Regions from separate parts of the Streptomyces sp. T028 genome, predicted to be linked through region 3. Evidence: riboswitches for the same ligand, from Rfam matches in the RefSeq annotation. Region 3 holds a riboswitch; each other region holds the start of a gene.
What was found. Region 3 has a riboswitch for cyclic di-AMP ahead of ACLZN2_RS16220 (transglycosylase family protein). Riboswitches for the same ligand answer to the same signal wherever they lie in the genome.

Region 1 (5,448 bases), on a different contig from region 3:
GGAGGACCTGGGCGGGGGTGCGCAGCCGGGCCGGCAGGATCAGGCCGGTGGCGCAGCCGAGGCCGGGGTCGGCGGCGAAGGGCGCGGTGAGTTCGGTGAGCCAGCGCGGGTCGGCGACCACGTCGTCGTCCGTGAACGCGACCACCTCGCCGTGCGCGGCCTCCACGCCGGTGTTGTGCGCGACGGCGAGCCCGGGCACCGGCTCGGTCACGTACCGCACGCGCTCGGCGTACTTGCGCGCCACCAGCTCCCGGGTCGCGTCCGTCACGGGCGCGTTGTCGACGACGACGATCTCGAAGCCCGGGTGGTCCTGGGCGAGGAGCGAGTCGAGCGCGTGGGCGAGCTGCTCGGAGCGCTCGCGGGTGGCGATGACCACCGTGGTGGACGGCACCGACACGGCGACGGGCGGGCCGTCGGCGTACCGTGAGCCCTCCGCGAGGGCCGCCGCCCTGAGCACCGTTTTCGGATCCGCCCCCTCCGGTACGTGCGCGAGCAGCGTCCCCATCGGCCGCCCGCCCTTCCTGACCAGCACGAACACCTCGCCATGCGTGATCGGCGGACTGCCGGGGCCGGGTCTGAGGACACCTCGCTCCGTCAGCTCCAGCTCGGCGATCTGCACCGGCCCGATGCCGAGGAACCTCTCGATCTCCTGTTCGGTACGTGTCGCGCGTGACATGAACCCCCCTCGTGCCGAGCGACTCGGACGACCTGCGACGACCTGCGACGACCTGCGACGATCAGGCAACAACCCGCGACCGGGCTGCGACGGCCTCTACGGCCGGCGCAGTCGGCCCGCCCCCTTCAGGGTCCGTGCGGCCAGCGCGGCGAGCCTCGGCCGGCCGCGCACGAAGTGGTGCGCCCGGCGCGAGGGCTCACGGCCGAGCCAGTGGAGCGCGGCGCCCACCCCCGGACGCGTCCACGCCCCCTCGTACACGGGGACCTCCCCGGTCTTCAGCGAGTCCTTGTACTCGGCCGCCCCCCGCCCCAGGTCGAGCAGCCCGATTCCCGCGGCCGCGGCCGCCTCCGCCATCCGCAGATGCAGCACCAGCCCCGGCGAGTACTTCGAGAACTCCGTGTCGTACGACGGGAACCAGCAGGCCAGCACGGTCGCCGACCGCAGCCCGAAGTGCGCGGCGATCGGCCGGTCACCGGCGTACAGGACGGACAGCGTGCCGGCGCACTCCGGCGCGCGCGTCTCGTGCAGGGTGTGCACGAGCCGGGTGATCCAGTCCTGGGCGAACCGGTCCCGTCGGCCGGTCCTGCGGTACTGCGCGGACTTCCACGCCATGAGTGTGCGCAGCGCGGCCGGGTCGCGTTCGTCGAACACGAACCGTGTCTCCCCGGCCTGCCGGCCGAGCCTGCGCTCCTTGGCGAGCGTCGTCTTCAGGAACTTCGGTGACTGGGCCCGCAGGACGGACTCGTACGTCTCGTAGCCCTTCTCCACGTCGATGACGTAGGAGGCGTACTCGGCCGCCGAGTGCGGGACGAACAGCCCCTGTTCCGCCTCCAGGTTGTCGAAGGCGAAGGTGGACAGGGAAGCGGCCCGCAGCAGTTCGTCGGCGTTGAGCCCGAGACCCGGCGCCAGTACGGCGCCCTGCGCGTCCGAGACGCCGTACGCGAGGGCCTGGCCCCGGCCGAGCCGGCCACGCTCATGGGGCAGGAAGCCGACCGGCTCGCGCCCCTCGTACACCACCGCCACGCGCGCGCGTGGCCGCACACGGCTCACGGCGTCGGTGAACTCCGGTTCCATGAACGGGTTGCGCGGCGCCGTCGACATGGCACGCAGCGCGCGCCACCGCTCCCGATCCCCCTCGCCGAGATCCTCCGGACTCAGCACACGGATACGTCCACTGCTCAACCTGACCCCCCGATCAAGTCCCCCCTGGACACCTGGGACGGTACCCCTCCAGACCGGGCGCGCGGTAGGGAGTGGAGCATCTTGTTGCCAACCGGTGCAGAGGCCTTTAACCGGTCGCTACCCGGCGATGTGGTGGAAAGCTGTTTCTCGGGCCCCTGTTCAACAGTGATCGGTGAGTGATCGGTCAACAAAAGAAGGGGAGTTGACAGAAGGGGGCCGGACTCCGTCCTGGTCCGGTTCGCGTCGAGTCCGGGGGTGCGGGATCCGTATTCTCTGATCATGGCCGCACCCACCGCATACGCCGAGCGCACCGCGTACTCCCTCGTCGCCACCGACCTGGACGGAACGCTGCTGCGCGGCGACGACACGTTCTCCGACCGGTCGCTGGACGCGCTCGCGCTGGTGGCGGCGGCCGGCGCTCGCCACCTGGTCGTGACCGGCCGGCCCGCGCCCCGCGTACGCCCGCTGCTCGACCTCCTGCACGGCAGGGGGCTCGCGGTGTGCGGACAGGGCGCGCAGTTGTACGACGCCGGCGCGGACCGTCTGCTGTGGTCGGTCACCCTGGACCGGGAACTCGCGGAGACCGCGCTCGGCAAGATCGAGGCCGAGGTCGGGCTCGTGTACGCGGCCGTCGACCAGGACGGCGTCGACGGGCTGACGCTCATCGAGCCGGGCTATCTGATGCCGCACCCGACCCTGCCCGCGCTGCGCGTGGAGCGGCGCGACGACCTGTGGTGCGAGCCGATCAGCAAGGTGCTGCTGCGCCATCCGGCGCTGTCCGACGACGAGTTGGCGGCGACGGCCCGCGCGGTGGTCGGCTCGCTCGCCACGGTCACCATGTCGGGGCCGGGCACGGTGGAGCTGCAGCCGTGCGGGATCACCAAGGCGACGGGGCTGGCCCTGGCCGCCGAGCATCTGGGCATCGGGCCCGAGGACACCATCGCCTTCGGCGACATGCCCAACGACATCCCGATGTTCGACTGGGCCGCCCGCGGGGTCGCGATGGCCAACGCCCATCCGGAGCTCAAGGCCGTGGCCGACGAGGTGACGACGTCGAACGAGGACGACGGCGTGGCCGTCATCCTCGAACGTCTGTACAGGTAGCTGCTGTACAGGTAGCAGCCGGATGGTGGCTGCCGGGCTGCTCAGTACGCGCCGAACACGTTGTCGATCGAGCCGTACCGCGCGGCGGCGTAGTTGCAGGAGGCGGTGATGTTCGCGACCGGGTCGTACGGATTCCAGGACGTGCCGGACACGTGGTACGCGTTGAACGTCGGGTCGATGATCTGCAGCAGCCCCTTGGAGGGGGTACCGGCGGCCGCGTTGGAGTCCCAGAGGTTGATGGCGGACGGGTTGCCCGAGGACTCCCGGATCACGTTGCGGTAGATGCCGTTGTAGGTGCCGGGGATCCCGTGCTGCGCCATGACCTGGAGCGAGGCGCGGATCCAGCCGTCGAGGTTGTTGGCGTAGCCGAGGCTGGTGGCGGTGGCCACGGTCGGGGTGGCCGCGGAGGCGGTGGTCGCGCCGAGGATCGGCAGGGCGAGCACGGTGACGCCGGTGGCGGCGACGGCGAGCGTGCGGGCGAGGCGGCGGGCACGGCGGGGCTGAGCGGGCATGGCGAAGTTCCTCTCCGTCGCCTGCGAGGTGAGCTGTCGGGTTCGGGCGGGAGCTGCCCGGCCGTGCCCTCACGGACACGGCTTCACCCCGAGCTGCACCGGTCTGTCCTGGGCATGCCCAAAGGCATGGCCCGGCTGGACCCGTGCGGCGACTTACCTGGTTCCCCCGCTCCTGCCGTGGTGTTCTCGGTGGGTGTTCGGGCGGCGGCAGGATTAGGCGTCCGCCCGACAGGCCGGGAACGTATGCGAGAGCACATGTCCGAAACAAGTGGCGAATTCACAGTTAGCCCCTATTGACCTTGGTCTGTGGCCTATGGGGATGCTTGATCCTTTGTTGCTGCAAAGCATCAACTCGCCTGAGTGGGCCGAGGTGTCGGGGCGCGGTGGAGGGGAACGGGGAAGGGGCTGGTTCGGCTGGGCGAGTGAGGCAACTCACCGACATCCACAAGACGGGTGAATCGGGCAATAAACCCAGATGGCTGCTTAAGGGGTGCCCCTTCTCATAGGGCCTGTCCGGGCTGTAACCGTGGGGGCTCGTGGTGATCGAAACCTGACCGGATACGCTGACTTGAGTGAGCGCAGAGACCTATCGACAAACCGCGTAGCCGCCGATAGACACCAGCAGACAGGAGACTCCTCGTGACCGTCGTCGAGCCGTTTGGGCTGAGCGTGCGGGACCAGGCTCTGGAAGCCGATGTCCAGGCCGGATTGGCGGCTGTCGAGGAAGGCTTGCTCGAGGCCACCAAGAGTGAGGTCCCGTTCATCACGGAGGCGGCCCAGCACCTGCTGCGGGCCGGCGGGAAGCGGTTCCGGCCGCTGCTCGTGATGCTCGCGGCGCGCTTCGGCGACCCGTACGCGCCGGGGGTCGTCCCCTCCGCCGTCGTCGTCGAGCTCACCCATCTGGCGACCCTGTACCACGACGACGTGATGGACGAGGCCGCGGTGCGGCGCGGGGTGCCCAGTGCGAACGCCCGCTGGGGCAACTCGCTCGCCGTCCTCACCGGCGACTTCCTCTTCGCGCGCGCCTCGCACATCCTGGCCGACCTCGGCCCGGAGGCGGTGCGGGTGCAGGCGGAGGCGTTCGAGCGCCTGGTCACCGGCCAGATCCTGGAGACGGCCGGCCCGGTCGACGGCCGCGACCCGGTCGACCACTACCTCGACGTCCTCGGCGGCAAGACCGGCTCCCTGGTGGCGGTGTCCTGCCGCTTCGGCGCGATGATGTCGGGCGCCGACGAGACGGTGGTGGACGTGCTCACCCAGTACGGGGAGCGGCTCGGGGTCGCCTTCCAGCTCGCCGACGACGTCCTGGACATCGCCTCCGACTCCCACGAGTCGGGCAAGACACCCGGCACGGACCTGCGCGAGGGCGTCCCCACCCTTCCGGTGCTGCGGCTGCGCGAGCGCGCTGCCCAGCAGGCGCTGCCCGAGGACATCGCACTGTGCGAGCTCCTCGACTCCGACCTGAGCGACGACGCCAGGCTCGCCGAGGCGGTCGCGGCCCTGCGCGCCCACCCGGCGCTGGAGCGGGCCCGCCGTGACACCGTGCGCTACGCCGAGGAGGCCCGCGCGGCGCTGGCCCCTCTCGCGGAGTGCGACGCGAAGGCGGCCCTCATGGAACTCTGCGACGCGGTGGTGCACCGGGCCGGCTGACGTCGCGCTCCGCTGGGGCACGATGTGTCTTCGTTCGTCTGCGGCGTCGTTGTGGCTGGTCGCGCAGTTCCCCGCGCCCCCTTGGGGTGCTGTCGAACCGTAGCCGACATTGCCTCACCGCCCCTCCGGTCATCCCCTACCCCTACGGGTCGGACGACCCGGGTCTCTCTCGCGTCATACCGCAGGCGTACGCGGAGTTGAGTCCGTGGGGTGACGCTTCCTCATGCGGCATTTGGTCAGATGGGAATCACGGAAAACACCACTCCTCACCGATTCGGGTGAGAATGGCGGCACGGGGTGGGGACGCTCCACGTGAGATGACCA
Region 2 (5,448 bases), on a different contig from region 3:
GGCGGCCGCGATCCTCCTGGTCTTCCTCTTCCGCAGACGGGACTTCACCGGGCTGGTCGACGGGGTGGTCATCGCCGGGGTCACCGCCACCGGCTTCGCGTTCACCGAGAACATCCTCTACCTGGGCACCGCGTTCGGCACCGACCAGCTCAGCGGTGACAGCGGCATCGCCTCCGTCACGGCCGCGACGTTCTTCGTGCGGATCGTCATGTCGCCGTTCGCGCACCCCCTGTTCACCGTGCTGACCGGTCTGGGCTTCGGGTTCGCGGCGCGCGCCGGGGACCGTCAACATCTGCGGCGGATCTTCGTCCCGCTGGCCGGGCTGCTCCTCGCGATGGGCATGCACGCCCTGTGGAACGGCTCCTCGACCTTCGGCGAGCTGGGGTTCTTCGCGGTGTACGCGTCCTTCATGGTGCCCGCGTTCGGGCTGCTCACCTGGCTGGTGGTGTGGACCCGCCAGCGGGAGCTGCGCACGGTCCGCGAGGAGCTGCCCGCGTACACGGCGGCGGGCTGGCTCAGCCCGGCCGAGCCGTACGCGCTCGGCTCGATGCGGGCGCGGCGGCTGGCCCGCGAGTACGCCAAGCGGCATCTGGGCCGGCCGGCCGCGCGGGCGGTCGCCGAGTACGAGGCCTACGCGACCTCTCTCGCGTTCCTTCGGCACCGGGGGCGCAGCGGGCGGGCGGGCGCCGACTTCGTCGTACGGGAGAGGGAGTTGCTGAACGAGCTGTGGCGGCGCCGGGAGGTCGCACGGCCGGCGCTGGATCACGCGGCGCGCATGACGGTGCCTGCGGCGCCCGGTCCGGTGTACGGGTACGGCATACCGCAGGGGTACGGGTACGGCGGCCCGCAGGTGTACGGGTACCTCAGCAGCGGCCCGCAGGAGTGCTACGGGTACGGGTACGGGTATCCGGCGGGGCCGTATCCCGTCCAGAACCCCTACCAGTCGTAGCGAGTCGTAGGGGTCGGGGCGGTTCGGCACCACCGGAAAGCACCACCGGAAAGCACCGCCGGAAAGAGAGATGCCTAGGCCGAGGCCACCGTCAGCCTCGTGATCTCCTCCTCCGTCAGCTCCAGGTCAGCCACCGCCAGCAGGGCCGGCAACTGCTCCAGGGTGCGGGCCGAGGCGATCGGGGCGACGACCGTCGGCTGGGCGGCGAGCCAGGCCAGGGCGACCGTGGCGACCTCGGAGCCATGGGCCAGGGCGATCTCGTCGAGGGCGGCGAGGACGCGGACGCCCCGCTCGGTGTCGAGGTGCTTGCCGGCGCCCGCGGCGGCCCGCGGTCCCTCCACCGTCGTACCGGGCCGGTACTTGCCGGTGAGGAAGCCGGAGGCCAGGGCGAAGTAGGGGGCGGCGGCGAGGCCGGAGCGGGCCGCGAGGTCCTGCAGACCGCCCTCGTAGGTGTCGCGGGAGACCAGGTTGTAGTGCGGCTGGAGGGCGACGTACCGGGCGAGGCCCTCGCGGTCGGAGAACTCCAGGGACTCACGGAGGCGTTCGGGGGAGATGTTGGAGGCGGCGATGTGCCGCACCTTGCCCGCCTTCACCAGTTCGTCGAGCGCGCCGATGATCTCCTCGACCGGCACCTCGGGCTTGTCGAAGTGGGTGTAGTAGAGGTCGATGCGGTCGGTGCCGAGGCGGGTGAGGGAGGCGTCGGCGGCGGCCCTGATGTTGGCGGCGGTCAGGCCCGGGAAGTCGGGGTGCTGGCTGACCTTGGTGGCGATGACGACGTCGTCGCGGTTGCCGCGCTTGGTCAGCCACGTGCCGATGACGGTCTCGGACTCGCCGCCGCTGTTGCCGTCGACCCACGCGGAGTAGGAGTCGGCGGTGTCGACGAAGTTGCCGCCGGCGGCGGTGTAGGCGTCGAGGACGGCGAAGGAGGTCGCCTCGTCGGCGGTCCAGCCGAAGACGTTGCCGCCGAGGGAGAGGGGGAAGACCTCGAGGTCGGAGGAGCCGAGCTTGCGCAGAGAAGTCATGTCCTACGTCAACAACTGCTTCGGAGCGGCCCATTCCGTCCGCCGTACGGAAGAGTACGAAGAACGTGTGAACGGAACCGCTGCGAGCGGGACGAGCTCCCTTACGGGTTGAGGCCCTTGCTCCGCAGCCAGGCCAACGGGTCGATGCCGTCGGCGGCGCCGCCCGGGTGGACCTCCAGGTGGAGGTGGGCGCCGGTCACGTTGCCGGTGGCGCCCACGCGGCCGATCACGTCACCGGTCGAGACCTTCTGGCCGGCGCTGACGCTGATCGAGGACTGGTGGCAGAACCACAGCTCGGTGCCGTCGTCCAGGGTGAGGATGGTGCGGTAGCCGTAGGAGCCCGCCCAGCCCGCCTCGGTGATGGTGCCGCTGTGGACGGCCTTGATGAGGGTGCCGGTGGGAGCGGCGAAGTCCAGGCCGGTGTGGTACCCGGAGGACCAGTAGGCGCCGGCCTGGCCGAAGGTCGCGGTGAGCGTGTACGAGGAGGTCGGCAGCGTGTACTGCTTGGCGAGCTCGGCCAGGCGGGCGGCCTCGGCCTTCTCCTTGGCGGCCTGCTCGGCCTTCTCCTTCGCGGCGGCGGCCTCGGCCTCGGCCTCCTTCTCGGCCTTGGCGACGGCGGCAGCCTCCGCCTTGGCCGCGGTGGCCTCGGCGGCGGCCTGGGCGCGGTCGGCGACCTGGGTCTGCTGCGACTCGGCCTGCGCCATGATCCGCTCGCGCAGCGCCTCGCCGGCGTCGGCGGCACCGCTCTGGTCGGTCGCGGCGGGGGCCTCGGAGCCGAAGTTGGCCAGCGCGGGCCCGGCGTCCTGGCCGGAGTCGTCGTCGGAGATCAGGGAGCCCACGGAGGGCAGGTCCGGCATGGAGATGGAGACCGGGGGCTTGCCGGTGTTGGCGCTGGCCATGCCGCCGGCGCTGAACGCGGCGATGACGCCGACGCCGAGGACGGTGGAGCTGCGGGCGAACCCTCCGCCGCCGGTGCGCTGCTTGGCGACCCGGTGCTTGCCCCGGACCGGGGCGATGGACTCCTCGGTGGGATTCCACTCCTGCCAGGGGCCCTCGTCGCCGTGGTAGCTGCCGTAGCCGAAGGTCTCGGAATCGGAAGAGGAACGCTGGCTCGGCACGAAGGGGGCTTCGGGAGCAGGGCGGTTGGACGCCACGCGGGCGTTCTCCTTTCCTTCCGTCGCCTACCGGGTTAGCTGACGGGTTCGGAGCGGGAAGGTCTCCTACGCGCGTAAACCGTTCGTGACTCTGCGAGTTCACGGCGGCTTCCGCGTGATTCACCCCAAGGTGGTGGTTCCCCGGTTCCCTTACGGGATTCGGCGCGTGCGCACGGAGCCGCCTCTTGTGACGGCTGGGACGACCGCGCTGCGTTATCGAACGTTAATAGACCCGGGTGCGGCTTTCCAAGCTCTCCAGCTTGATCAACAACCTTTTTTGGCCTGGACTTTCGGGCCATGACCGGTGAAAAACGGGCGAGTTGCCGGAATTCACAGTACACACACAGCCATCGCGTGAGCCTTGCCGCCCTTGCCGGCCTTGCCAGAAAACACACCGAGGGCCGGAACCCTTTCGGATTCCGGCCCTCGGCCTTCAGTAGCGGGGACAGGATTTGAACCTGCGACCTCTGGGTTATGAGCCCAGCGAGCTACCGAGCTGCTCCACCCCGCGTCGGTGACACCACTGTATCACCCGCTCAGGATCACCCCGTCAGGCTCACCCGGTCAGGTGCCGGTTCGGCGCCTGCGCCCGCTCCGCGTACTCCGGGAGTACGACGACGTCGACGCCCTCGGCCGCGAGCAGGCCGTTGCCGTCGGCGGCCGTGACGAAGGTGTCCGGCTCCTGCCAGGCGGTGACCACCCGGCGCACCCCCGCGTCGAGGATGAGACGGGCGCAGGGCTTGGGGCGGGAGGCACGGCGGGCGCAGGGTTCGAGGCTGCTGTAGACGGTGGCCGTGGCGAGGCGGGGGTCGGCGGGGTCGAGTTTCGCGAGGGCGGCCTCCTCGGCGTGGACGACCGGGTCGCCGTCCTCGCGGGAGTGGCCGCGCGCCAGTTCCGTCCCGTCGGCGGCGACGATCACCGCGCCGACGCTGAAGGCGGTCCCGGAGGGCGGGCACTCGGCGGCGAGCTCGCAGGCGAGTGCCAGCCAGCGGTGGTCGGCGGCGGAGGGGAGCGGGCCGGCGCCGGGGGCGGTGGGCTCGTAGCGCATGAGGACGACGTCCTCGATCCGCCGGGCCTCGGCCAGCCGCAGGCGTCCGCCCTGGTAGGCGCCGGGACCGAAGAGGCGGGGCGCGTCCTGGTCGCCGACGAAGAGGGGGGCGAGGACTAGCTGGAGTTCGTCGGCGAGGCCCTGCTGGAGCAGCTGGGTGTGGATCGTGCCGCCGCCCTCGACCATGAGCCGGCGTACGCCGCGCTCGTCGTGGAGGTGCGTGAGGAGCCGACGCCAGTCCAGGCCGGGGCCGAGCGGGACGAGGTCGGCGGCGATGCCGAGCGCCTGGGCGCGCCGGGCGCCCTTCTCCGTCGTATAGACGACCTTCTCGCCGCCGGTGTGCCAGAAGTTCGCGGCCGGGTCGAGGTCGCCGGAGCCGCTGACCGTGACCTTGAGGGGGTACTCCGGCTTTCCGGCGGTCACGCGCGCGTGGCGGCGTTCGGCGGAGTTCACCAGCAGGCGGGGGTTGTCGGCGCGGATGGTGCCGGCGCCGATCAGGATCGCGTCGACCGAGGCCCGTACCTCGTCGACCCGGTCGAAGTCGGCGGGGCTGGAGAGCAGCAGGCGCTCGGGGGTGGTGTCGTCCAGGTAGCCGTCGAGGGAGACGGCGGCGGACAGCAGGACGTACGGGTACGGCATCGGCGCGGCTCCCCTTGGACAACGAGCTGGTTCGACAGCTGGCTGGTTCGACAACGAGCTGGGGTCTTGGTTCAAGTTTGAAACAAACCTACACTGGGCGCATGACGACCCGCTGGCTCACCCCCGAGGAGCAGCGCGCCTGGCGCGCGTACGTCGCCGGCTACCTCCTCCTGGAGGACGCCATCGACCGGCAGCTCCAGCAGGAGGCCGGCATGCCCCACCTGTACTACTCCATCCTCGCGAACCTGTCCGAGTCCCCGGAGCGGCGGCTGCGGATGACCGATCTCGCGGAGTCGCTGAAGATCACGCGCAGTCGGCTGACGTACGCGGTGACCCGGCTGGAGAAGGACGGGCTGCTGCGGCGCGAGGACTGCCGCTGGGACAAGCGCGGCAGTGTCGCGGTACTGACGGACGAGGGCATGGCGGTGCTGGAGCGGCTGGCCCCCGGTCATGTGGAGACGGTCCGCACCGGTCTGTTCGACCGCCTCACACCCGAGCAGGTCCGCCAGCTGGAGGAGATCTTCACGCAGGTGGTGGGCGGGTTCCAGGACGACGGCGAGGCGGTGCCGGAAGAACTGCCGTGGCGGCGGCGTTCATCCGGGTGTTCGGGAAGCACGTGAACCCCTCGTGAACCGG
Region 3 (5,448 bases):
GTGGGTGGAGTGCAGCAGCCACTCGGTGATCTCGCGGACCTGGTCGTGGGAGACCCGCGAGTGGTGGATGGCCGCCGAGTCGTACGCGGGCAGCTCCTGCGCGATCGCGGAGACCGTCGTCACGGAGCCCGCGAGGCCGACCAGCGTGTGCGCCTCGCGCAGCGGGACCGTCTCCTCGGCGAGGTCCAGGGCCGCCTCGATGTCGGCGCGCATCGCCGCGATCTGCTCGGCGGCCGGCGGGTCGGTCACCTTCCCGTCCACGACCAGGTGACGCTCGGTCATCCGCACACAGCCGACGTCCACCGAGCGGGCCGCCCGTACGTGCTCCTCGCCCACCACGAACTCCGTGGAACCGCCGCCGATGTCCACCACCAGGTAGGGGCGGGTGAGGTCCGTACGGCCCTTGAGCTCCTTCGTGGCGCCCGTGAAGGAGAACTCGGCCTCCTGGTCACCGGTGATGACCTCGGGCTCGACGCCCAGGATGTCCAGCACGCCCCGCACGAACTCGTCGCGGTTCTCGGCGTCCCGGGAGGCGGAGGTCGCGACGAACCGCAGCCGCTCCGCGCCGAGCTCCTTGATCGCCACCGCGTACTCCCGGCACGCGGCGAAGGTCCGCTGCAGCGCCTCGGGGGCCAGCCGGCCGGTCCGGTCGACGCCCTGCCCGAGGCGGACGATCGTCATACGGCGGTCCAGCTCGACCAGTTCACCGGTCTCGGGGTCGGCATCGGCGACGAGGAGACGGATGGAGTTGGTACCGCAGTCGATGGCGGCGACGCGGATCATAGGGCGCCTTTCCAAACATACGTAAGCAGAATCAGCCCGTCCGGCGTTTGAGGACGAGGCCCGTTCAGGGCCGAAGCGGGGGTCCGGGGGCTGCCGCCCCCCGGGGACGGGACGGGAAGGGGCGGCGGGGGCGAGATCACTCGGCGGAATCACTCGGCGGGAACCACGCACGTCCCCTTGGCCCACCACTGCGGCAGCATGGCCAGCGCCTCGTCACCCAGCGGGTTCACGCCCGGCCCCGCCGCCAGCGAGTGCGCCACGAGCACGTGCAGGCACTTCACCCGGTCCGGCATCCCGCCCGCGCTCGGAAAGCCCTTCAGCTCCTCGATCTCGTCCCGCCGCCGGACGTAGTCCTCGTGCGCGGCACGGTAGGCGGCCGCGAGCTCCGGGTCGGTCCGGAGCCGCTCCGTCATCTCCTTCATCACGCCGTTCGCCTCGAGCGTGCCGATCGCGGAGTTCGCTTTCGGGCACGTCAGGTAGTACAGCGTCGGGAAGGGGGTGCCGTCGGGCAGCCGGGGCGCCGTCTCGACGACGTCCGGCTGACCGCACGGGCAGCGGTGCGCGATCGCGCGCAGTCCGCGCGGCGGACGGCCGAGCTGCTGCTTGAAGGCCTCGACGTCGGCGTCGGTGGGCTCGGTGCGCGGGGTGGTCGGCGGGGGCGTTTCCATGCTTCGGGGACTGTCTCTCTGTCGGTTCACTGGTCGGAGGCGTCGGACTTGTCGACCCCGTCCCAGACGTTCGAGTACCAGGGGCGGTCGGCCGCCCCGAGTGCGGCGCGGGCCTTCTTGACCGCGTCGGGGTCGATCACGATGAAGCCGGTCTCCCCCGGCATCACATAGTGCAGCCGCTCCCGGATCTGCTGCTCGGCGTACGCGTCGTCCTGCCAGCGTGCCTTGAGGTCGCGCAGTTGTTCCACCCGCCGGCTGGCCGCGGCCTTCTCGCGCTCCAGATCGGCGATGTCGGCGCGCTGGGAGACGTACTGCCGCATCGGGTAGGCGAGGGCGACGATCAGGGTGCACAGGACGAGCGCGAGCAGCGCGGCGCGGCCGGTGAGGCGGGAGCGGCGGGCCTGGCGCTTGGTCTGGGAGCGGTAGACGCGGGCCGCGGTCTGCTCGCCGAGCAGCCGCAGTCTGGTCGCGGTGGAGAAACGGTCCCGGTCCTTCACGGCCATCGGCTTCGCGCCTCCCCTTTTCACACACGCGCGCGTACGTCTCACACGCGTCACACGCGCGTACGTCCCCGCACACGGTACGGGACCGAGTACGGGGACGTACGTACGACTGGCTGTCGCCCGACCCGGGCGGGGTCAGCCCTTGGAGACCCCACCACGGAACCGCGGGAAGGCCGAGCGGCCGGCGTACACCGCGGCGTCGTCGAGGATCTCCTCGATGCGCAGCAGCTGGTTGTACTTGGCGACGCGCTCGGAGCGGGCCGGGGCGCCGGTCTTGATCTGGCCGCAGTTGGTGGCGACGGCGAGGTCGGCGATGGTGACGTCCTCGGTCTCGCCGGAGCGGTGGGACATCATGCACTTGAAGCCGTTGCGCTGGGCGAGCTCGACGGCGTCCAGGGTCTCGGTGAGCGAGCCGATCTGGTTCACCTTCACCAGCAGGGCGTTGGCGGTGCCCTCCTCGATGCCGCGGGCGAGGCGCTCGGGGTTGGTGACGAACAGGTCGTCGCCGACGAGCTGCACCTTGTCGCCGAGGCGGTCGGTGATGACCTTCCAGCCGGCCCAGTCGTCCTCGAACAGCGGGTCCTCGATGGAGACGAGCGGGTAGGCCGCGACGAGCTCCTCGTAGTACTCCGTCATCTCGGCGGCGGAGCGGTCCTTGCCCTCGAAGAGGTACTTGCCGTCCTTGTAGAACTCGGAGGCGGCGACGTCGAGGGCGAGGGCGATCTGCTCGCCGGGGACGTAACCGGCTTCCTTGATGGCCTCGAGGATGAGGTCGAGGGCCTCGCGGTTGGAGCCGAGGTTCGGGGCGAAGCCGCCCTCGTCGCCGAGGCCGGTGGACAGGCCCTTGGACTTCAGGACCTTCTTCAGGGTGTGGTAGACCTCGGTGCCCCAGCGCAGGGCCTCGGAGAAGGACTCCGCGCCGATCGGGGCGATCATGAACTCCTGGATGTCCACGTTGGAGTCCGCGTGCGAGCCGCCGTTCAGGATGTTCATCATCGGCACCGGCAGCAGGTGCGCGTTGGGGCCGCCCAGGTAGCGGAAGAGCGGGAGGTCGCTGGCCTCGGAGGCGGCGTGGGCGACGGCGAGCGAGACGCCGAGGATGGCGTTGGCGCCGAGGGAGCCCTTGTTGTCGGTGGCGTCCAGGTCGAACATGGCCTGGTCGATCAGGCGCTGTTCGGTGGCGTCGTAGCCGACGAGCTCCGGGCCGATCTGCTCGATGACGGCGAGGACGGCCTTCTCGACACCCTTGCCCTGGTAGCGGTTGGGGTCACCGTCGCGGAGCTCGATGGCCTCGAAGGCACCGGTGGAGGCGCCGGACGGGACGGCGGCACGACCCGTGCTGCCGTCGTCGAGGCCGACCTCGACCTCGACCGTGGGGTTGCCTCGGGAGTCCAGGATTTCCCGGGCTACGACGACGTCGATGGACGGCACGAGCATCTCCTTCTTGGGATGTGACGCTGGTTGTGCGGGGCACAGGGGCCTTGTCGGCCTTTGGTGAGCCTTGCGACTAGAGCCTATCCGCCCCGGGGCCGTCGGCAGCCGACCGACCGTCCCGTGGACAAACTGACCGTACACATTGTTCCCCATCGGAACAAAGAGCGGGTGGCGCGGAGGCGAACACACGGGCAAAGAAAACCCCGCCCCGGTGCGTACGGGGGAACACGCACCGGAGCGGGGAGCCCGTGGGGACGGGGGGTGACCCTCACGAGGCCTTCAGTGTGCGGGGCCACCTTGTGAGCGGCCTGTGGCCCCGCTGGGAAGCGGGTGTCACTTCAGGTGCAGCCGCTGGCCCGGGTAGATGAGGTCCGCGTCCTCGACGATGTCCTTGTTCAGCTGGAACAGCTTCTGCCAGCCGCCCTTGACCTTGTGCTTCTCGGCGATGGAGCTGAGGGTGTCGCCCTTGACGACCTTGTACTCGCCGTCACCCTTCTTGACCTTCTTGCCGGTCGGGGTGGTGACCGTCTTGGAGGCGGCCGGGCGCTCGGCGGAGCGGGAGGAGCTCTGCTGCTCGGTGGAGCGGGTGGTGGAGCTGCTCGAGCCGGAGCTGCCGGAGCTTCCGGAGCTCGACGAGGAGCCGGTGCCGCTGGAGCTGCCGCCGCCGTACGGCGTGTTGGACAGGCCGGTGCCGCAGACCGGCCAGGCGCCCTTGCCCTGGCCCGCGAGGACCTTCTCGGCGATGGTGATCTGCTGTTCCTTGCCGGCCAGGTCGGCGCGCGCGGCGTAGGCGGTGCCGCCGTACGCGGCCCAGGTGGAGGCGGAGAACTGCAGGCCGCCGTAGTAGCCGTTGCCCGTATTGATGGACCAGTTGCCGCCCGACTCGCACTGGGCGACCGCGTCCCACTCGGAGGCGGTGGCGGCGGAGGCGTTGCCGGCCGCGATCAGCGGGGCGGCGATGGCGACACCGGTGACGCCCGCGAGAGCGGCGACCCGGGTGGCCCTGGACGGACGACGGTGCTTGCCCTTGCCGGAAAACAGCATGGTTCATCCCCTCACCGACGCCTGCGAGGTGAGCTGTCGGGTTCGGGCCGGTTGAGTTGCCCGGCCGCGCACCTCACGGTGCGCGGCTACACCCCGAGCCGGTTCCGGCGGTCAACCGCCGGGCCCGGCACTTACCTTGGGTCCCCCGCTCCTGCCTACGGCGCTTGACGCGACGACTGTTCCCGGGCTGCCGCTGGCAGGATTCGGCGTTGCGGCGGCCGGGGCTCGGATTGCCGAGCGGTCCCGACCGTAGACACCCGAACCGGGGAATTTCAAAGACGATCACGACTTCTGAGACTCATCCCACACTTTCACCAAACCGGACATTCAGCGCGAAGCGGGGCATGAACTCCTAGGGTTTTTGGGGGTGTTCGCCCCGTGTTACACCGTCGTGTCGAGGGTCTGCCCGGGCATGATGTCGCTCGGATCGGCGCCGATGAGGTCCCTGTTCTCGGCGTAAAGGGCACGCCATCCGCCGTCGACACCAAGGGAGTCGGCGATGGAGCCGAGGGTGTCGCCCTCGCGGACGGTGTAGGTGGAGGCGGCATGCCGGCCGGAGGAGGCGGGCGAGGTGCCGCCCGAGGCGGCCTCGTCGGCGGTGGCGCCACGGTGACGGCCGGAGACGAGGGAGCCGGTGTCGACCAGACTCCAAGTTCCGGCATCCTGGACCGAATTGCCCGAGTCGTCCACTTCCGGAATGACCGTGGGCGAGCTGTCGGCTCCCTGCGTGCCACCCTCACCGTCGCCCGAAGTGCCGGACTTGCCGGAGTCGTTCGCCTTGGAGGAGGAACTGGACGAAGGGGACTCGGAGGGCGAAGCGGACGCATCGCCGGACGGAGTGGACGAGTCCTCGCCGGACTCGCCGGAATTGCCGGAGTCGGACTTCGACCCCTTGGACAGGTCGGACAATCCGGAAGACTCGGATGAATCGGATGAGTCGGACTCGTCGTCCGCCGTCCCGGTGCCCACACCCTCCGCGCCGATCAGCTTGGTGAGCCCGGACGTCAGCCCGCAGG
Region 4 (5,448 bases), on a different contig from region 3:
CCGACAGACCCGCCGCGTGCGCCTTGGAGACCGTGTCCACCCGGTCGGCGTACGTGTGGGTGGTGGTGATGTCCCCGTACGTCGCCTCGGAGGTGTTGAGGTTGTGGTTGTAGGCGTCCGCGCCCGCCTCGCGCAGCCGTTCGGCCTGGCCGTCGGAGAGCAGGCCCAGACAGGCGCACACCTCGACGCCCTCGTTCTGGTCCTTGATGGCCTTGATGGTCTCAGAGACGCGGTCCACGTCACGGTCGGTCGGACCGCGCCCGGACGCCACCAGACAGACCCGCTTGGCCCCGCCCGCGAGCCCGGCCGCCGCGGCCTTCGACGCCTCGTCGGGCTTGAGCCAGGTGTACTTCAGGATCCCGGCCGTGGAGCCGAGCCGCTGGGAGCAGTAGGAGCAGTCCTCGGGGCACAGGCCCGACTTGAGGTTGACGAGGTAGTTGAGTTTCACCCGTCGGCCGAACCAGTGCCGGCGCACCTTCCCGGCCGCGGCCACCACGTCCAGCACGTCGTCGTCGGAAGTGGCGAGGACGGCCAGCGCTTCCTCGCGGGTCGGCAGCTCGCGCCGAAGCCCCTTGTCCACCAGCGTGTTCAGCAGGTCCATGAGAGCCGATCCTGTCCTACGGGACCGCCCCGGGCCAAGGTAGGGATCACACAACACACCCGGTTCGACGTGTGGGTATTGCCACACCGTGGGTAGCGGTCCGTGACGCTAGGGTCTGTCCGCTACCTACAAAAGCCCCGGAGGAGCCATGGCGTTCGGCTGGATCGACGAACAGGCGGCCGCGCGCCGCCGGGCCGGACTCGTACGGACGTTGCGGCCCCGTCCGGCCGACTCCCCGCTGCTCGATCTCGCGAGCAACGACTACCTGGGCCTGTCCCGCCACCGGGAGGTCCGGGAGGGCGCCGCGGCGGCCGCGCGGACCTGGGGCGGCGGATCGACCGGCTCCCGGCTGGTCACCGGAACCACCGAGCTGCACACCGAGCTGGAGCGGGAGCTGGCCGCCTTCTGCGGTGTCGAGGCGGCGCTCGTCTTCTCCTCCGGGTACGCCGCGAACCTGGCCGCGGTCACCGCGCTGGCCCCGCACGGCTCGCTGATCGTCTCGGACGCGGGCAACCACGCCTCGCTCATCGACGGCTGCCGCCTGGCCCGGGGCACCACCCAGGTCGTGGCGCACGCCGACCCGGACGCCGTGCGCAAGGCGCTCGGCACGCACGACGGCCCGGCGGTGGCCGTCTCCGACACGGTCTTCTCGGTCGACGGCGACGCCGCCCCGCTGGCCGCCCTCGCCGCCGCCTGCCGGGAGCACGGCGCGGGGCTGGTGGTGGACGACGCGCACGGCCTCGGTGTGCTGGGCGACGGCGGCCAGGGCGCCCCGTACGCGGTGGGACTGGCCGGTGCCGAGGACGTCGTCGTCACGGTGACGCTGTCGAAGTCGCTCGGCAGTCAGGGCGGGGCGGTGCTGGGGCCCGCGCGGGTGATCGACCATCTGGTCAACGCGGCCCGGACCTTCATCTTCGACACGGGTCTGGCGCCGGCGGCGGCGGGCGCGGCCCTCGCGGCGCTCCGGCTGCTGCGCCGGGAGCCCGGGCGGGCGGCACGCGCGCGTGCGGTGGCGACCGAACTGCACGAGCGGCTGACGGCCGCGGGCCTGGAGGCGGTACGTCCGGACGCCGCGGTCGTCTCCGTGCGTGCGCCGTCCCCGGAGGAGGCCGTGCAGTGGGCGGCGGACTGCCGGTCGGCAGGCCTCGCCGTGGGCTGTTTCCGTCCTCCCTCCGTGCCCGACGGCATCTCACGCCTCAGGCTGACCGCCCGCGCCGACCTCTCCGGGGCCGAGCTGGATCGCGCTGTACGGGTGATCGGGGAGACGCGACCATGAGTCGGCGTGACACGGCCGTGGGTCGCCCCTGCTGACAGGTGGCTGTGTTCGGAAGGTGATCAGGCGACGGTGATCAGCGGAACGCGGCGGTGAAACCCGACCAGCTCTCGGGGGAGAAGAGCAGGGCGGGCCCGTCCGGGTCCTTGGAGTCGCGTACGGCGAGCAGTCCGGCGCAGGGCCCGAGGGCCGGCCGGGCCGTCTCCACGCAGTTGTTCGCTCCCGTGCTGTAGCTGCTGCGCAGCCACCGCACCTGAGGGAGAGCGTGGGGGTCGGTGCTGAGAGGTACGGTCCGAAGTACGTTCCGAGGCAGAGCAGTCATGGTGCCTCCCTACGCGCCGTCAGCTATCGCGGCGATGTATTCCAGTGATTCCCCGGGCGAAAGGGCATGCGCCCGAAGGGCGTTGAAGGCCTCGGTGTAGGCCTCGAGGTCTTCTTTCCGTTCGAGGTAGAGGCTACTCGTCAAGTGGTCGAGAACAACCACATCCAGATCGGGAGCGCTCGAAAATGAGAAAATAACGAAAGGGCCGGTGACGCCGATATGGGCGCCGGCCGCGAACGGCAGTACCTGAAGCCGGACTTGGGGCAGGTGCGCCGCCTCCATCAGCCGGACGAGCTGGTGCTCCATCACCTCGGGGCCGCCCACCTCCCGCCGCAGCACCGCCTCGTCCAGCACCGCTGTCAGCCTGAGCGGCGGCTGCCGGTGCAGCACGTCCTGGCGGGCGATCCGCACCTCCACCAGCGTGTCCAGCTGGTCCTCGTCCGCGCCCTCCACCGCCGCCCGGGTCACCGCGCGCGCGTACTCGGCCGTCTGGAGCAGCCCCGGGACCACGGTCGTCTCCAGCGTGCGCATCACGCCGGCCTGCGACTCCAGACTGATGAAGTCCCGGTAGGCGGCCGGCAGGACCCCGCGATAGGCGTGCCACCAGTGGTCCCGGCCCCCGCTCTCCTCCGAGCCGGCCAACGCCGTCATCAGGTCCCGCAGTTGTGGGTCCGTCACGCCGTAGGCGTCGAGAAGTAACCGCACATCGGCCGGTTTCGTACCACTGGTGCCGGTCTCGATACGGCTTACCTTGGACTGGTGCCAGCCGACGAGCCGGGCCGCCTCACCGCTCGTGAGCCCCGCCCGGGCGCGCAGACTGCGCAGTTCCGCGCCCAGCTTTCGGCGGCGCACCGCGGGACCGTGCTGCATGGGCTCCTCCTTGCTCCCCATGGATCGTCCTTGATGGACCGTCCCTGTGGACCGTCTTTATGGGCCGTCCTTATGGGCTGTCCAAAAACGCTCTGCCGCGGCAGAGTTCACCGCATTGGGCGACAGATATATGCATATCTTGGTGGATCGCCACCCGTGACCGGCGTGCTGATGGCAGTCTGGCGAAGAAGCACCAGTCCGGGACCGTACTCGAACCATCCGCAGCGTGTCGGACTCCGGTCCCGTGGGAAAGGGACGAGGTCGCCATGGCAGACCATCTGGAAGCATCCGTCACTCTGCCGAGCGATCCCGCCTCGGTCTCCACGGCCCGCGGCTTCGTGGCCGGCGCGCTCGGCGAATGGGGACTGCCGGCGGACTCGGAGGCGGCCGACACCATCCGGCTGATCGTCTCCGAACTCGCGACCAACGCCGTGCAGCACACCTTCGGACAGTCACCCACCTTCACGGTGGCCCTGGTGCTCGACCGGGACGAACGGCTGCGCATCGGCGTCACCGACAGCCACCCGCGCTTCCCCAAACGACTGCCGGCCGCCGTCCAGCAGGACAACGGCCGAGGCATGGTGATCATTCGCTGGCTGACCGCCGAGCGCGGCGGCAAGCTCAGAGTCCGCCCCACACGGGAGGGCGGCAAGACGGTCACGGTCGAGCTGCCGTGGACCGTCCCGGCCGAGCCGGTGGCGGGCGCCGCGGCGCCTCCGCGACCGGGCGAGCTCCCGGGGCGGTGAGGGCGCGTCAGGGACGCCGCCACCACCCCGGGAAGCGGTGCTCGGGCAGGTCCTAGCGGACCCGGCCGTACCAGACGCTCTTGGTCCAGATCTTCTCCAGCTTCACCACGCTACCGGTCTTCGGCGAGTGCCAGATCTTGCCCTTACCGGCGTAGATCCCGACGTGGTACACGTACGACCCCGAGTGGAAGAACACCAGGTCGCCCGCCTTGCGGCTGGAGGCCGAGATGTGGCGCGTCTTGTTGTACTGCTGCGCAGCCGTGCGCGGCAGGGTCTTGCCCGCCTTCTTGAACGAGTACATCGTGAGACCTGAGCAGTCGAACCTCTTCGGTCCGGCCGCCCCGTACTTGTACGGTGCACCCTTCTTGGACGCCGCGACCTGGAGCGCCTTGGTCGCCGGCGTGGCCGCCGCGGCGTCGGAGGCGACACCGGGGATCACGATCGATCCGCCCACGGCGGCGATGGCGAACGCGGAGGCCGTACCGGCCCGGGCCATGAGCGACGGGACACGATTGAGCGCAGTCATGCGCAACCCTTCGTCAACCGCCTGTGAAGGATGACCTGTCGGATTCGGGCTGACAAAGGTGCCCGGCCGCTCGCGCGGCTTCACCCCAAGGGCTGCTCGACCCGGTCATGGCGTGACCGTTCCGGCGACCCGTCGTGCTTGGGTCCTCCACTCCTGCCGATGCACTCCTGTCGACGGGTCAATCCGGGCAGCGGCAGGACTCGGCGTCCGCCCGGACCGCCCCGCCGCTTGTGGCGGGGACTTGTCGTCAGACACGGATCTTGACTCACCGTTGACCGAAAATCCCAATGGAACCGGTGATTTGTGGGGTTCCTCACCACTCACCCGTTCGGGTGGACACCCTGATGGGGGTTCAGGTGTCAAGGCCGCCAAAGGCCCCCCGACCTGCGCCGCTACCCCTTGCGCCGACCCGGAAAACAGCGCCTTCGGCACAATGCGCTCGCTCGCAAGGGGGGCCGCCGCTACGCCGAACGGGGGTAACCCGTCTGGTGCGTTTCAGGTCCGGCCCGGACGTCACGGACGGCGCGGCGGTGCGCCGAGCCGGACGGGCGTGCGTCAACTGTCGGAGAGCGGAGGTACCGTGACGCGCGCTGTGCGGCGCTCCCCGTCCAGGACGCGCAGCGCCCGCGCGAGGGTCGGCGCGTGCAGCTCGCTCTCGCCCCGCTGGTGCATCAACGTCAGCGCGTCCCGCAGCTCCGCTGCCCTCGCCACCAGCGCCTGGGCGGCCCGCAGGCCCCGGTAGGTGTCACCGTCGTGCGCGGGATTGATCCGCCCGAGCAGATCCACCACGTCCAGATAACGGTCGATCAGCTCGGCCTCGGCGCGGGTGAGCGCGGGCAGCGGCGGCAGCTCGGGAACCATCGCGGCTCACCTCGCCCCGGCGATGTCGCGACGGCTCGGGACGACCCCGTCCACCAGGCCGTACTCCACGGCCTGAGCCGCGGTCAGGATCAGATCCCGCTCGATGTCCTCGGTCACCTGTTCGGGGGCGCGCCCGGTGTGCCGTACGAGCATCTCCTCCAGCAGGTCCCGGGTGCGGGACAGCTCCTCGGCCTGGATCGCCAGGTCGCTGGTCTGTCCCTCGACGGGCTCGGGCAGCGCCGGCTGCCG

Region 1: another riboswitch for cyclic di-AMP. It lies ahead of ACLZN2_RS33315 (transglycosylase SLT domain-containing protein); the one in region 3 lies ahead of ACLZN2_RS16220 (transglycosylase family protein).
Region 2: another riboswitch for cyclic di-AMP. It lies ahead of ACLZN2_RS48020 (M23 family metallopeptidase); the one in region 3 lies ahead of ACLZN2_RS16220 (transglycosylase family protein).
Region 4: another riboswitch for cyclic di-AMP. It lies ahead of ACLZN2_RS22920 (C40 family peptidase); the one in region 3 lies ahead of ACLZN2_RS16220 (transglycosylase family protein).

The regions. Positions count from the first base shown of each region.
Region 1 covers NZ_JBLRVZ010000038.1:7,980-13,427, reverse strand. The annotation lists gene ACLZN2_RS33330 (glycosyltransferase) at 1-676, opposite strand, end outside; gene ACLZN2_RS33325 (GNAT family N-acetyltransferase) at 773-1,843, opposite strand; gene ACLZN2_RS33320 (HAD family hydrolase) at 2,138-2,962, shown strand; gene ACLZN2_RS33315 (transglycosylase SLT domain-containing protein) at 3,004-3,474, opposite strand; cyclic di-AMP (ydaO/yuaA leader) riboswitch at 3,478-3,676, opposite strand; gene ACLZN2_RS33310 (polyprenyl synthetase family protein) at 4,114-5,124, shown strand.
Region 2 covers NZ_JBLRVZ010000076.1:20,640-26,087, forward strand. The annotation lists gene ACLZN2_RS48010 (PrsW family intramembrane metalloprotease) at 1-949, shown strand, start outside; gene ACLZN2_RS48015 (aldo/keto reductase) at 1,024-1,971, opposite strand; gene ACLZN2_RS48020 (M23 family metallopeptidase) at 2,073-3,125, opposite strand; cyclic di-AMP (ydaO/yuaA leader) riboswitch at 3,133-3,300, opposite strand; tRNA gene ACLZN2_RS48025 (tRNA-Met) at 3,563-3,636, opposite strand; gene ACLZN2_RS48030 (dihydrofolate reductase family protein) at 3,682-4,812, opposite strand; gene ACLZN2_RS48035 (MarR family winged helix-turn-helix transcriptional regulator) at 4,914-5,432, shown strand.
Region 3 covers NZ_JBLRVZ010000015.1:74,384-79,831, reverse strand. The annotation lists gene ACLZN2_RS16240 (exopolyphosphatase) at 1-783, opposite strand, end outside; gene ACLZN2_RS16235 (DUF501 domain-containing protein) at 933-1,451, opposite strand; gene ACLZN2_RS16230 (FtsB family cell division protein) at 1,478-1,954, opposite strand; gene eno (phosphopyruvate hydratase) at 2,090-3,391, opposite strand; gene ACLZN2_RS16220 (transglycosylase family protein) at 3,722-4,432, opposite strand; cyclic di-AMP (ydaO/yuaA leader) riboswitch at 4,436-4,605, opposite strand; gene ACLZN2_RS16215 (LysM peptidoglycan-binding domain-containing protein) at 4,814-5,448, opposite strand, start outside.
Region 4 covers NZ_JBLRVZ010000024.1:15,382-20,829, forward strand. The annotation lists gene bioB (biotin synthase BioB) at 1-601, opposite strand, end outside; gene ACLZN2_RS22900 (8-amino-7-oxononanoate synthase) at 750-1,877, shown strand; gene ACLZN2_RS22905 (DUF397 domain-containing protein) at 1,951-2,196, opposite strand; gene ACLZN2_RS22910 (helix-turn-helix domain-containing protein) at 2,206-3,066, opposite strand; gene ACLZN2_RS22915 (ATP-binding protein) at 3,333-3,812, shown strand; gene ACLZN2_RS22920 (C40 family peptidase) at 3,865-4,338, opposite strand; cyclic di-AMP (ydaO/yuaA leader) riboswitch at 4,342-4,524, opposite strand; gene ACLZN2_RS22925 (hypothetical protein) at 4,894-5,199, opposite strand; gene ACLZN2_RS22930 (ATP-dependent Clp protease proteolytic subunit) at 5,206-5,448, opposite strand, start outside.